DNA from 3 places in the Paenibacillus residui genome. Region 2 is predicted to be linked to each of the others. Evidence: predicted binding sites of a transcription regulator. Region 2 holds the regulator's gene; each other region holds the start of a gene.
The links. Region 2 encodes Rex, which represses fermentation and respiration genes when NADH is low (regulators of the CRP and FNR family bind a similar motif). Its sites were predicted from a motif close to TTGTGAAATATTTCACAA; they were not measured.
Positions count from the first base shown of each region.

Region 1 (4,692 bases), on a different contig from region 2:
ATGCTCCGGATTGTGTTGGCTGATAAAGAAGAAAACGAACAGGCTGGCAAGTATCGTCGGCATGCTCCAGGCAAGGGCATATTTACGCAGGATGCCGAGAGCGGCATCATCCTTCGCTCTGGAAGCATAATAGGTCAGGAATGTTGCCGAGATATACAAGACGCTGACGATGGCCAGCATCACGACGGCCCATGAATAAGGGCTCAGGAACAGCTTGTTGTACAGGAAAGTAATTTTTCCGTCGACTACGGAGATATAGCCTCCCTCGGAGATCGTCAGCACGGTCGAAAGCGAGGCCGGGATAAGAAGCCCCGTAGCGCCATAGAGAAAGGCGTAAATCCGGCTGTTCCTGGCTCCGTAGGTGCCGAAGGCGTAATAAGATCCGCGAATGGCCAGCAGAATAATCGCGATGCTTCCCGGAAGCAGCAGAGCCGTTCCGAAATAATAAGCCGTGTCCGGGAAAAAACCGATAATGCCAACGAAGAAAAAGACGAGAAACACATTGGTGACTTCCCATACGGGAGATAAATAGCGTTCAATAACCCCTTGGATAATATGCCTCTTGCCCGTAATCATACTGGAATAGCTGAAGAAGCCGGCCCCGAAATCGATGGAAGCCACGATCAGATATCCGAACAAAAAAATCCACAAAACGGTTATCCCTACAACTTCGTAGCTCATTGAAGATAACCTCCTTCTGCCGCGCCCTCCTCCAGCTCTTTCTCAGCCGGGTGGTTGCGGAACAGCTTTCTCAGCACCTTAATGCAGGTTATAGCCAGTACAAGATACAATAAGCTGAACAATATAAGCATAGTTCCTACGTGCTCGGATGTCGTAGCTCCTTCCACCGTTTTCATATATCCTCGCAAGATCCAGGGCTGACGTCCGACTTCCGCGAAGATCCAGCCGAATTCGATAGCCAGGATGGCTAACGGGCCGCTGGCCACGATGAGCCTCAGCAAGGTACGGCGATGCGGGTTCCACGATTTTTTGTACTGCAGAACCATATAAACGCAGGAGATCAAGGCGAGGAAGACGCCGATCATAACCATTCCGTCGAACAAATAGTGAATATAGAGCGGCGGGCGCTCGTCTTCCGGAAAATCGTTCAAGCCGATCACTTCGGTGTTCGGCATGCCATGAGCCAGTATGCTGAGAGCATAAGGAATCTCAATGGCGTATTTGACCTGATTATCTTCCGTGAGAATACCCCCTAATATGAGGGGAGCCTTTTCGATAGTTTCAAAATGCCATTCGGCCGCAGCGAGCTTCTCCGGCTGGTATTTGGCGAGAAATTTACCTGAGAAATCACCGATCACCGCCGTCGAAATGGAGAAAATAAACGCCGCTGTCATCGTCAGATTTAATGCTTTTTTATAGTAGACGTGATCCCGTTTCTTCAACAGGGAGAAAGCCGCTATCGCAGCGAGAATAAAAGCGCTGGTCATATAGGCGGACGACAGGACATGGGAGACCTTAGTCGGTGTGGCCGGATTGAACATGGCCGCCAACGGCTGAATGTCCACAAGCTTGTTGTCTTGAAGCGTAAACCCTTGCGGTGTATTCATGAACGAATTGACGGTCGTGATAAAGAAAGCCGAAGCAGAAGAACCGATGACAACCGGAATGACGAGCAGGAAATGAGTGAAGCGGGATTTGAACCTGTCCCATGTATACAGATAAATTCCTAAGAAAATCGCTTCAAAGAAGAAAGCAAATGTCTCCATGAACAACGGCAAAGAAATAACCTGGCCGGCAACCTGCATGAAGCTCGGCCACAGCAAGCTCAGTTGCAGCCCGATAGCTGTTCCGGTTACAACGCCGATCGCTACCGTAATGACAAATCCCCGGGCCCAGCGTCTGGCAAGTAAAATATAATGGGGGTCCTTGCGGCGGATGCCCGTCCACTCGGCAAGAGCGATCATGAGAGGCACCCCGACGCCGACCGTTGCGAATATAATATGGAAACCGAGTGTTAAAGCCGTAAGAATTCTGCTGTATAAAGCCGGATCATTTGCAAACATGGCGTGAACTCCTTTCTCCCGTCAGGGTCAGAATAATCTTCTCAATAAGGCCAGCAGCATAACGGAAGCGGTGATGATGCACAGTACGATCAGCTTTTTTTCCTGTTTTTTATAATGGTTCATTCGGCTTCTTCCTTTCCATTAGCCAGAATTAATCCTCTTATCTATATATTAAGCTGAAAAGTGTGATCTTTTTCACATATATTGTGAGGAGTTCATGTCAACTTGTTTACAAACTGATGAATATTGCATGGCAGCTTGGTGACACAGGTATTCGGAAGCAGATTGGCAAGTGTCATTGATGCCGGGGAATGTCTTCACTGGAGACGGGTACTTGTCCATAGGCGCAACAGAAATAGTCGGTCGGTTCCACCAGATGTACGGGAACAAGGAAAAGCAAAGAAGCCGGGGGAAACCTTTGGCTTCTTTGCTTTTGTCAGTGCATGCGAAGATTGCAGGCCGTTTATTGACACTCGATTTATAAACGCTTATTCCGAACGTTTTTTGTCGGATTCGTAAATTGTAGGGGTGCCGAAAGGCTGGAACGATGAAATTTCTTCCTCGCCCAATCCAAAGGCCGTTTTACCGGATTTGGATTCCGCATGGGCGCCAAGTCCGTAGGGCATAACGTTTGGCAGTCCTGCGGCCTGCATGTTAGCCTCGTACGGCATGAAATTGGGCAATCCTGCGGCCTGCATGTTAGCCTCGTACGGCATGAAATGGGGCAGTCCTGCGGCCTGCACGTTAGCCTCGTACGGCATGAAATGGGGCAGTCCTGCGGCCTGCATGTTAGCCGAGTAAGGCTTCACATTGGATTGGCCGGCAGCCTGCATGTTAGCGGAGAACGGCATCACATTGGGCTGACCAGTAGCCTGCATGTTAGCGGAGAACGGCATGACATTGGGCTGACCTGCGGCCTGCATATTAGCGGAGAACGGCATGACATTGGGCTGACCTGCGGCCTGCATATTAGCGGAGAACGGCATGACATTGGGCTGACCTGCGGCCTGCATATTAGCGGAGAACGGCATGACATTGGGCTGACCTGCCGCCTGCATGTTAGCGGAGAACGGCATGACATTGGGTTGGCCGGCGGCCTGCATGTTAGCGGAGAACGGCATGATATTGGGCTGGCCGGCGGCCTGCATGTTAGCGGAGAACGGCATCACATTGTGATGGCCGAAATCATCCGGCTCTTGACCATACGGCATTATGGTAGGGGTGTATCCAGGCGCACCATATGTTTCATAGGGCATCGAATAAGGATGGAAGCCTCCCTCTTCGGCAAGGCCATGAAGTCCGGGATAACCCGGGGATTTGGACTTCCCGCCGGTTTGCAGCGGACCGATATTCGGCGCCGCCTGATAAGGCATCACCTGTGCAGGTGCGTTGGACATCGCCGAGTACGGTGCCGTTTGTTCCTTATATAATGTCTCGGTATGCATGCTGTGAAGTTTGGGGATGCCTACGACCTGACCGGCGCTTAAAGTCTGTGAACCTTTAAGATGAGGGTTCATCGTGCTAATGATTTGTGCCGGAACGTTGTAGGTTTCCGCCAGCCTTCCTAAGGTGTCTCCGTCCTCACACATATGCTGAGTGTAGAAGCTTTCATTCCTCTCATCGTCCTCACGGAAAAACGGGAAGAAGAACGGGGTCAGGAAGAAGAATGGAAAGAAGCGGCGCGGAAAAAAGAACGGACTGAAAAACGGGAAAAACTGTCTTTCGTCAAAACCTTGTGTCGTCGATGACTCAAATGAAGCACTCATGAATCGATCCTCCCAATCATTTCTGTTTGTTTTTTAAATATAGGCCATTATATGTGCGAATTCATGAACTGGTTCAATCGCCCGCCCATTTGGGCTTGCCAGAAGATTTTACATTCGCTTAACGAAACGATTGTTTTCCATTAACAAACCGTTGTTACGATGGAATTGTTAAGAACGAAGAGCATTTTTAAAAAGGGAGGACTCATGAATGTTTAAAAAGGTGACGAAAAAAGGTTTAAGCTTGGCTTTATCTGCCGTCCTGGCAGTAGGATTATTGGCCGGATGCGGCGGCAAAGAACCGGCGGGTAACGCGGGAGCGAATCCAAGCCCATCCCCGACGGCAACGGCACAAGCGAATGAGCCGGATAAAAATCCGGAAATCAGCGGCATGGTGACTTCCTCCGGATCAACGGCTCTCCTGCCCCTCGTTAAGCAAGCGGCGGAAGATTTTATGGCGAAGCATGAGAAGGTAACCATCAACGTGACCGGCGGAGGTTCCGGAACCGGAGTCAAGAATGTGGCGGACGGAACGTCGCATATCGGAAATTCGGACGTAGAGGCCGACGAGCAGTATAAAGATATTCTGGTAGATCATATCGTAGCGATCGCTCCGTTCGCACTTATTGTTCATAAGGACGTAACGGTCGACAATTTGACGAAGCAGCAGGCGGCGGACATTTACATGGGGAAAATCACGAACTGGAAGGAAGTTGGCGGGGAGGACAAGCCAATCGTGCTCGTTCACCGTCAGGACAGCTCCGGTTCCCGTAAAATCATTCGCAAGCTGATTCTCGACGGGCAGGAATTTTCCAAAGAGGGAGTTACCCAGGATTCCAGCAAGACGGTCGTAGAAGCGGTTGCTTCGACCGAAGCGTCTATCGGCTATGTTGATACACCTTACT
Region 1 covers NZ_JBHTIU010000039.1:300,447-305,138, reverse strand. The annotation lists gene ACFQ03_RS13425 (cytochrome d ubiquinol oxidase subunit II) at 1-681, opposite strand, end outside; gene ACFQ03_RS13420 (cytochrome ubiquinol oxidase subunit I) at 678-2,024, opposite strand; gene ACFQ03_RS13415 (LysM peptidoglycan-binding domain-containing protein) at 2,513-3,790, opposite strand; gene ACFQ03_RS13410 (phosphate ABC transporter substrate-binding protein) at 3,999-4,692, shown strand, end outside.
Region 1: a site for Rex is predicted at 2,208-2,225, ahead of ACFQ03_RS13420 (cytochrome ubiquinol oxidase subunit I). Genes of this name have one in related genera too.

Region 2 (4,692 bases):
AGGATTGGGCGGGGAGCTTCCGGAGCATTCTGCGGAATGGGACGCTCTCATTGAGGGAATCTACCCTAAACTGGTCGAGGTTAAAGAGCATTGGGATCATTTGGCCGAGCTGCTTTACGAGCTAGTGAACGGTAAGATGGGCGAGTCGGGAGAAACCGGCCAGCTTGTATTTAGGATTAAGGACGATCAAATGCCGAAGCAGTGGGATAAACTGCTGACCATCGAGGATAACATCTATATCGGCCTGGGCGAGATCAGCCGCAAGCTGGACCGTCTCGCGCAAGAGTTGAAGGATTGGCAGGAGGAACATGATCTTAAAGGCAGCTTGACCGACCTTGCCGGTTCCGTGAAAGAACTAAACCGCCAGAGAGATGCTCTGCGCTTCTTCATGAAGAGAAGCGATCCGGATTATGTATATTGGCTCGAAGCAAGCCCTCAATTCAAGATGAGGTCGCTTCATCTGTTCAGCGTGCCCACTGACGTAAGCAAAATTTTGCAGCAATCCCTGTTCGATGAAAAAGACAGCGTTATTCTGACATCCGCCACTCTTTCCGTCGACAAGACCTTTGATTACAGCCGCGATCAGTTGGGGCTGGGAAGGTCGGATAAGCTGAACACCGTTTTGCTTCCTTCTCCGTTCAATTACCGCAAGCAGGCGCTGGTTTGCATCCCTCGGGATTTTCCCGGGATTAAAGGAAGAGACGGAGAAGATTATTTCGTACACAAGCTGGTAGAATCGCTTCATGAGGTAGCTGTAGAAACAAGGGGCCGCATGCTGGTTCTCTTCACTTCGTACCGTATGCTCAAGAATGCTTATCCGGAATTGAAGGAAAGGCTTGCCTCGGCAGGTATTCAGGTGCTGGGGCAGGGGATAGACAGCTTTAACCGCAGCAAGCTGACACGCTTGTTCCAGGAGAGCGAATCCGCCGTATTGCTGGGGACGAGCAGCTTCTGGGAAGGGGTCGATATTCCGGGAGAAGCTTTGACCTGCCTGGCGATCGTTCGTCTTCCTTTCCAGCCTCCCAACCATCCTGTAACGGAAGCCAAGAGCGAACAGCTGAAGAAAAGTAATCTCAATCCTTTCATGAAGCTGTCTGTGCCTCAGGCGGTCATCCGCTTCAAGCAGGGCTTCGGCCGTCTTGTTCGCAGGGCCAGCGATAAAGGAATTGTTATCTTATATGATACCAGGGTCATCGATACCCAGTACGGCAAATACTTTCTTTACTCCTTGCCCGGGCCCAAAATCGAGCACATGCCGACCGGGCAGATGGTTCCGCGGATTAAACAATGGATGGAGGAGGAACACGCTTGAAATCGATGAAAATATCCGAAGCCGTCGTTAGGCGGCTCCCCATTTATTTGCGCTTCCTGAACGAATTAAACCGGATGAACGTAACTACCGTTTCCTCTCAGGATTTAGGAAGCAAGCTGGATCTCAATCCGGCCCAAATCCGCAAAGATTTGGCTTATTTCGGCGAGTTCGGCAAGAAGGGAATCGGCTACGACGTTAAGTATCTCATAGAGAAGATTCGACAAATTTTGAAGCTGGACCAAAGAATTCAAGTGGCGCTGGTCGGAGCGGGTAACTTAGGCAGAGCTTTGTGTAATTATAATGCTTATTTGCAGGATAACATGAAGATTGTCGCTGTGTTTGATGCGGAGAAGTCCAAGATCGGGCAGAACATGAACAATTTAACCGTGCTTCCGATGTCGGAGCTGACCGATACGATCCGGGAGCTGCAAATAAGGATCGGGATTATTACGGTTCCCGCTTCGGAGGCTCAGAATGTAGCCGATCGGTTTGTCGAGGCCGGGATCGAGGCTATATTAAATTTTGCCCCGGTCATTATTAAAGTTCCGCCCCATATAAGGGTTCATCATGCAGATTTTACAACGGATCTGCAGAGCCTGGCTTACTATCTGAACAAAGAGGAAGAGGCGTGATCAAGGCGCCGCACATTGAAAATTGCCGGTTCACCGGAGCCGGTTCACTGTAACATAATAAAGGCTTGTCCGGTCTCGAGCCGTACAAGCCTTATTATTATGAAAGACCGCCTCAAGCGGGGTTTAGCCGATTAAGCGTAGCGCAGTACAACGCTGTCCAGAATGTTTGCCACATCTTCACAGGAGTCCGTCGTCTGCTCCAGACGCTCATACAGCTCTTTGATTTTAAAGTCGTGGTAAGGGTCCTTGGGAGAAACGAAGATCGCGCGAATGCCTTCTCTCATTAAGCGGTCGGCTTCATTCTCCAGACTGTTGATATGTACGGCATGCTCGGTAATTTCAGAATATTTCTTCTTGGAAAGCAGCTTGAAGGCCTCCAGAATATGCTCACAGCTCGATACAATGACTTCAGCGAATTCTTTCATGAAATCATCGGTTTTATCAATATTTAAATAATCGAAACGGGCGATGGTCGCTTCGATACCGTCCACTACATCATCCACAGACATGGCCAGCTCCATAATATCCTCGCGGTCAATCGGAGTAAGGAATACTTTGCTTAATCCTTTAAATATGGAATGTGTCAGTTGATCCCCTTTGTTCTCCAATTCTTTGAGCTTATCGAAATAAGGGGCTAACGCGCTTGAGCCGGACATGGCCTCCCGAAAGACTTTGGCCGCTTCCAGAGTATTCTCGGCCGCTTCAATCAATAGTGCTAAAAAATCGGTATCTTTCTTCTTGCCGCTAAACATTGTGATAAGACCCCTTTCCTCTGTTGAATCTAACATGGACCTATCGGCCTTAGATTCTTAAACCGTTTAATGTCGTTTCATAAAATTAAAAATAGCACATTCTCCAGCCTAAAAGCAATGGACCGGTTATATAGGCTATTTGCCGGGCATTTTTTGTCATTGAAATTGGTGCTAAAGCAATAAGTCCTGCTATTTTAAAATGTACCCGTCTTTCTTGATTTTAACCTTACTAAGCGGTACATTGGAAAAGAATGATATTTCGTGAAAGGGTTGAATACATTGACGGATACAGTGATTATTAATGGAAGCTTTATAACGATGGACCCCGCTCAGCCTTACGTGGAAGGGGTTATGGTTATTAAAGGTGACCGGATAGATTATGTCGGACCTGAGAAGCAGGATTCCATAAGCAAGGATGCGCGTATCATTAACGGTCGCCATAAGCTGTACATGCCGGGATTGGTGAATACCCACGGACATGCGGCTATGACCCTGCTTAGAGGAGTGGGTGATGATTTGGCTCTTCAGGTGTGGCTGGAAGAAAAAATGTGGCCGAATGAAGCCAAGTTTACGTCCGAAGACGTCAAATGGGGCACTCTGCTAGCCATACTGGAGATGATGAAGGGCGGGACCACCTGCTTCGTCGACATGTACGACCATATGAATGAGGTCGCGCTGGCGGTAGAGCAGTCCGGCATGCGCGGCTGCTTGACCCGCGGCGTCATCGGATTATGTCCGCCGGATGTCCAGGATGCCAAGCTGGCTGAAGCGAAGCAATTTGCCCGCGATTGGCATGGCAAGGCCGATGGCCGGATTACGACGATGATGGCCCCTCATGCCGCCTACACCTGCCCTCCGGATTACATCGAGAGAATAGTGGAAGCCGCTCATGAGCTCAATCTTCCTCTTCATACCCATATGTCCGAAACGGCCGCCGAAGTCGAGCAGAACGTGAAGCAGTATGGCAGCAGACCGCCGGAGCATCTGGCCAAGCTCGGAGTATTCTCGCGGCCTTGTCTGGTGGCCCATGGAGTGCACCTCACCGACGAGGAAATCGCATTGCTTCAGAAGCATGATGTCCGGATTTCCCATAATCCCGGAAGCAACCTGAAGCTGGCCAGCGGTATAGCCCGTGTGCCTGATCTCCTTAAGGCCGGAATCAAGGTGTCGCTCGGGACGGACGGAGCGGCAAGCAATAACAATTTGGATATGTTCGAGGAGATGAGACTGGCCGCGTTAATCCACAAGGGAGTATCCGGAGATCCGGTTTCCATTCCTGCAGAGCAGGCGTTGAGAATGGGAACGTTAGAAGGCGCACAATCGATATGGCTTGAGGACGTAGGAAGCTTGAAGCAGGGGATGAAGGCCGATTTCATCGCTTTGGATGCAGATCAGCCTCATTTGCTGCCTAAATCAAATTATTTATCTCATGTCGTTTACTCCGCATCTGCGAATGATGTAACCGATGTTTATGTAAATGGCAAACAAATTGTGCGGGACAGACAATGTCTGACTCTGGATGAGGAAAAGATAAAAGCTGAGTTCCGCCAACGATTCAGCGCGTTGCTTGGATAATGAGCAATCCTCGAATAAAAAATACCGGGAGGCCGATCGAAGTTGCACTATAAGAAACGAATCGTTTGGGGCAGTATCGCTGCGGTGGCCCTGCTGGTTTTCATTGCTTTTCGGTTTTATGATGCGGTCAGAGCTGACTTGCGCCTGGAGAAGGAACAGGCCGTTAAGACGGTATTGCAGGAGACGAGGATAGAGCAGGTCGATGCCGTGCGGCCATTTGTCGGAGATAAGCCCTATATGGTCGTCTATGGGAAATCGGATCGTGACGAGGAAATGATTGCTTGGGTCCATGAGGACGGGGTGGATGTAAAACTGGCGCGGGAAGGTGTCAGCTCGGAGACGATAAGGGAGAAAATGCTGGCCAAAAACCCGGAAATGGATATTGTGCATATTAACGCCGGAAAAATGCAGGATGTATTCG
Region 2 covers NZ_JBHTIU010000003.1:89,063-93,754, forward strand. The annotation lists gene dinG (ATP-dependent DNA helicase DinG) at 1-1,312, shown strand, start outside; gene ACFQ03_RS01485 (redox-sensing transcriptional repressor Rex) at 1,309-1,944, shown strand; gene ACFQ03_RS01490 (DUF47 domain-containing protein) at 2,076-2,696, opposite strand; gene ACFQ03_RS01495 (amidohydrolase) at 2,976-4,271, shown strand; gene ACFQ03_RS01500 (cell wall elongation regulator TseB-like domain-containing protein) at 4,314-4,692, shown strand, end outside.

Region 3 (4,692 bases), on a different contig from region 2:
AATGACCGTACCGGTCATGCCGAACGCCCACCCGTCCCTGCGTTTGGAGATGAAATAACCGGCCAGCACGAAAGCCAGCACTCCGACTACGGCAAGAGGGATTAATATGCCCCCGCGCACCGCAAAGATATCGGTCATCCAATAGGTCATGAAACCAAACACAAGGAGTAGGCCGGCCAGCGGAAGCAACAGGCTCCTCGCCATTCTGCGGGCGCGTTCCTGCAGCTCGCCCATCGTGCGCAGCGTCGTGAACATCAGGCCATGCACAAGACAAAGCATGACGACCGTTATTCCGCCGGTCACCGTGTATCCGTTGACCATATCCAACCACCCGGCATTCATCTCCATGTTCTGATCAATCGGCAGCCCCTTCAGAAGACTGGCGAAGACGACGCCGAACAGAAACGGAGGCAGCAGGCTGCCCAGGAAGATAACCAGGTCCCATGTTTTCTTCCAGCGTACGCCGTCCACCTTCCCCCTGAATTCGAAGGCGACGCCGCGGCCGATCAGAGCCAGCAGCACAACGACGAGCGGCATGTAAAAACCGCTGAACAGCGTGGCATACCAGTGAGGAAAGGCGGCGAACATCGCCCCGCCTGCCGTCAGCAGCCACACTTCATTCGCATCCCAGAACGGGCCGATCGAATTGATCAGCACCCTGCGTTCCCCGTCAGTCCGGGCCAGAAGCTTGGTGGATAAGCCTACTCCGAAATCGAATCCTTCCAGAAAGAAGAATCCGATAAACAAGACGGCAACCAATATAAACCAGAGCTCATTTAGAGACAGCATGATATCCCTCCCGATCGAACGGATCATAATCCCGAGATTCAACTGGCGCAGCGGCGTCAGGTCCTTGCTTGATCACCCGCAGGAACAAATACACCATGACTATGGCCAGTACGGTATAAATAGCCGAGAAAGCAATAAGCGAGAACAGAACCTCCCCGGCGGTCACACTGGGCGATATGCTGTCCTCTGTGCGCATCAGCCCGAATACGGTCCACGGCTGTCGGCCGATCTCCGTCATGATCCATCCGGATGCATTGGCAATGTGCGGCAGGAAGATCGAGAAGATCATTAGCCGCATAAAGACACGGTTTCCCTGGCCGAGCTTCTTGCGCACAGCCAAGTAGACACCGTACATGCCGAGCAAAATCATCAGCGTTCCGGCCGCCACCATGATGCGGAAGCTCCAGAACGTTGTGCGTACCGGAGGAATGTAGTTTCCGGGCCCGTAGCTCTGCTCATACTCGGCTTGAAGCTCCTTCATGCCCCTTACTTCGCCGGTAAATTTACTGTAGGACAGGAAGCTGAGCAAATATGGAATTTTCCATTCCATGGAGTTCTCCTGCTTATCCGGATCGATGGCGGCGATCACCGTCCAGGGGGCGGGGTCCTCGCTCGTCTCCCACAACCCTTCGCTGGCGGCCATTTTCATAGGCTGCGTCTGGATCAGATACTGCGCCTGCTGATGACCGAAGACAGCCACCAGAACGGAAGTAACGAGAGCAACGACAATACTGAGCTGAAACGATTTTCTGAAAAATGACGTATCGCTTTTCTTAAGCAGCTTCCAGGCACTGATCCCCGCCATCAGGAACGCGCCTGTGGCCAAAGCTCCGAATATTGTGTGCGGAAATTCCACCAGCAGTTGACCGTTCGTGATCAGAGCGAAGAAATCGTTCATCTCCGCCCTGCCGTTATTGATCGTAAAGCCGACCGGTCGCTGCATAAAGGAATTCGCGGCAAGAATCCAGAAAGCAGACATGACGGTGCCGAAGACGACAAGCCAAATGCAGGCGAGATGAACCTTCTTGGACAGCCTATCCCAGCCGAAGATCCACAGGCCGATGAACGTCGATTCCATAAAGAACGCCAGCAGCGCCTCGACCGCCAGCGGTGCGCCGAAAACATCGCCCACAAAGCGGGAATAATTCGACCAGTTCATGCCGAACTGGAACTCCTGGATAATCCCGGTAACGACTCCGACGGCAAAGTTAATCAGGAACAGCTTCCCCCAGAACTTCGCCATCTTCTTGTATTCTTCATTCCCTTTAACTACATACATGGTTTCCATGATGGCAATCAGGAAGGCCAATCCGATCGACACCGGAACGAAGAAAAAGTGAAAAATAGTCGTCGATGCGAATTGGATGCGCGACAGAATAACCATATCCATTGACGTTTCCCCCAACTCTTCTATTTGTATACCGCCTTCCCCCCATTATGACCGATCCCCCTCGCCATACATGTGATGTTTGTCACACTTATTCTGACTTAAAATGACAATACAGCGAACTTTCCTAATGGCAGCGTTTTCGCCTTCTATGAGCAGAACAGCAGGCAGAGAAAAGCGAAAAAAGGCTTGAATGCTGCTCAAGCGGCCCACAACCACAATGAAGGAAAAAGCGCAAGTTTCCGAGGCTGCTCTAGCCTCAGAAATTGCGCATTTTCATAAAAGCGACGACGGAACATGAGTTATCCCCTCCTGCAAAAAAATAAAGGCTGCAGGAAAGTTACTACTCTCCTGCAGCCAAAACCGTGGGTTTTCTAAGGATTTCAACTCAACCATGAATCCGAAGCGGCACAAAACATTCCGGTCGGGAACGCAACATCTTTATAACGGACAATGCACCCGTATTCTTCTCCCGACGCGACGCAAAGCCATCCGTCTGCCGGATCGTAAGCGAGGGAGGAGATGTAATGGATACTTGCCCACTCCGTATCCATGTCGCGCAGCTCAATGTTGTCTTTAACGACACGCGGCCTGCCCAAATCGACGAACCCGCATTCGCGCGAGAAATGAAAGACATGCCCCGCATCCTTAGTCCCGCCGTACACCCCGATGACTTCATCGTGATTCCGCTTGATGAAATTCCGCAGTTGGCCGCTGGAATGCAGCCTGCCGTACACAGTCGTTCGGCGGAGGTCTGACGAGAGCGTAAACAGCATGCCGTCGTACGTTCCAAGCACAATCGTTCCGTCCCCTAGAACAGCTCCCCCTGTTATTGTCGCTCTGAAGGCCCTCCCTCTAATAGAAGGGGTTCGAATGGCGAGCGTCTCAGAGCGCATTTCGCTTATATCATAGATCCGCATTTCGTCGTTTTTGGCAGACAGTAATACACGATGTTCACTCAGCTTCACCGGTTCCGCGTCATTAGTCTCCATTCGTATATTGTGCAGCATACGGAAGCCGCCGCTGCCAAGGTCACAAACGTACACGGCTCCATCATAATCGCTGGCGAGCAGCTTGTTCCCCTCCAGCATGAAGTGGAGTCTCACAAGCTCGATACCTTGAGGAACCTTCAGCCTATGCCCCACTCTGTTCCGTTCGAGCTCGATAAGTACGATGCTTCCGTCTGTTGTTAGCAACGCAGCCTTGTTCTTGCCGGCATTCACACAGGATACCGGAGCGCCTTCGTCGTAGACGACCGCGATTTCCTTAGGTTCCTCACCGCTATAGTCGGATTCGATTAGATACACGCTCTCTTTACCGCTGATGGCATAAACCTTGCCGTCCATCGCATAGACATGCTTAACCGCAGTGTCCTTCCAACCCATATACTGGTGAAGCGGCAAAGTGCGAACCGTCTCAGCCGCGATATGCATAAATGCCGGACTTCCGACCCCGTTATAATCCGGTTCGGTATAAGGCCGAATCTGCGCGTCTGGCGCATCTTCCCCCGGAGGCTGCAGCTTGTTTACATCAACCGCCAATACGTACGGGGAAAATTCCCCGCATACGTCGACCATGTGAAGCCAACCGTTGCGGTCGAAAAGCATCTCGCAAATGTATTGTGAATCTTTGCCGCCCGGAGTGATGAGTCCCAGATTTTCCGGCTCCCCTCCTCTTAAAATATCCCATCTGACCAACCGAATCGGGCAATACTCGTCGTATGTTTTCAACCCGTAATACAGAACGAAGTTGTCGTCCGCAGCCAGCCCTCCGATCCCGTAAGAGTTCTTCGGTATTTGATGGCGCAGATGAACCGGACCGTGCCTGGTCACTTCCAGCGTTTCCGGATGAAGCTCGATCATTTCCCCATCCATATTATCGACCATAAACAAAGTGCCTCGGGGGGAGCGAAGTGCAAAAATAAACTGCCTTCGTTGTTTGGTTCCGTGTGGCGACATGAATCTTATCTTCAGGTCTTCGATGGCGTCCCGTTCGGGGTCGTATCTCCATATACCTCCGGTAAAAGAGCTGCCGTACAGGCGTCCCTTATCGTCCTTCGCCAGTCTGCATGAAGAATATTCTGACACCTTGCCATAATCTTTAACCTCATTCGTTTCCAGATCCAACCGGTAAAAATGTCCCCTCATATACCCGAGAAAATAATAGTATCTCGGATCGTTTCCCAACATGCCGCCATATATACTTTCCCTCGGTACGGGAATTCCTCTGACCTGCACTTCGTTCGTGTCGGGATTGACGATCATCACAATGGACCCGGGATACCCTTCCCACTGGTCTTCATAATGCTGCTCGAACATCCATTGCTTATGACCGGGAGCCGGCGCCGTGTTGTGGGTTGCCATAATGAGCCGGCCGTCCGGCAGAAAATCAATGCTCGTGTGAATTTTGCTCGGCGGCATATGCGCCGGATCGACGATCCAGACATCCGCCACATCGAAGATCAGCCGCAGCTCCCCCGTTTTCGGATAATACTCATACAGCAAAGCCGTCAACGG
Region 3 covers NZ_JBHTIU010000013.1:58,244-62,935, reverse strand. The annotation lists gene cydB (cytochrome d ubiquinol oxidase subunit II) at 1-789, opposite strand, end outside; gene ACFQ03_RS05065 (cytochrome ubiquinol oxidase subunit I) at 773-2,179, opposite strand; gene ACFQ03_RS05060 (hypothetical protein) at 2,560-4,692, opposite strand, start outside.
Region 3: a site for Rex is predicted at 2,250-2,267, ahead of ACFQ03_RS05065 (cytochrome ubiquinol oxidase subunit I). Genes of this name have one in related genera too.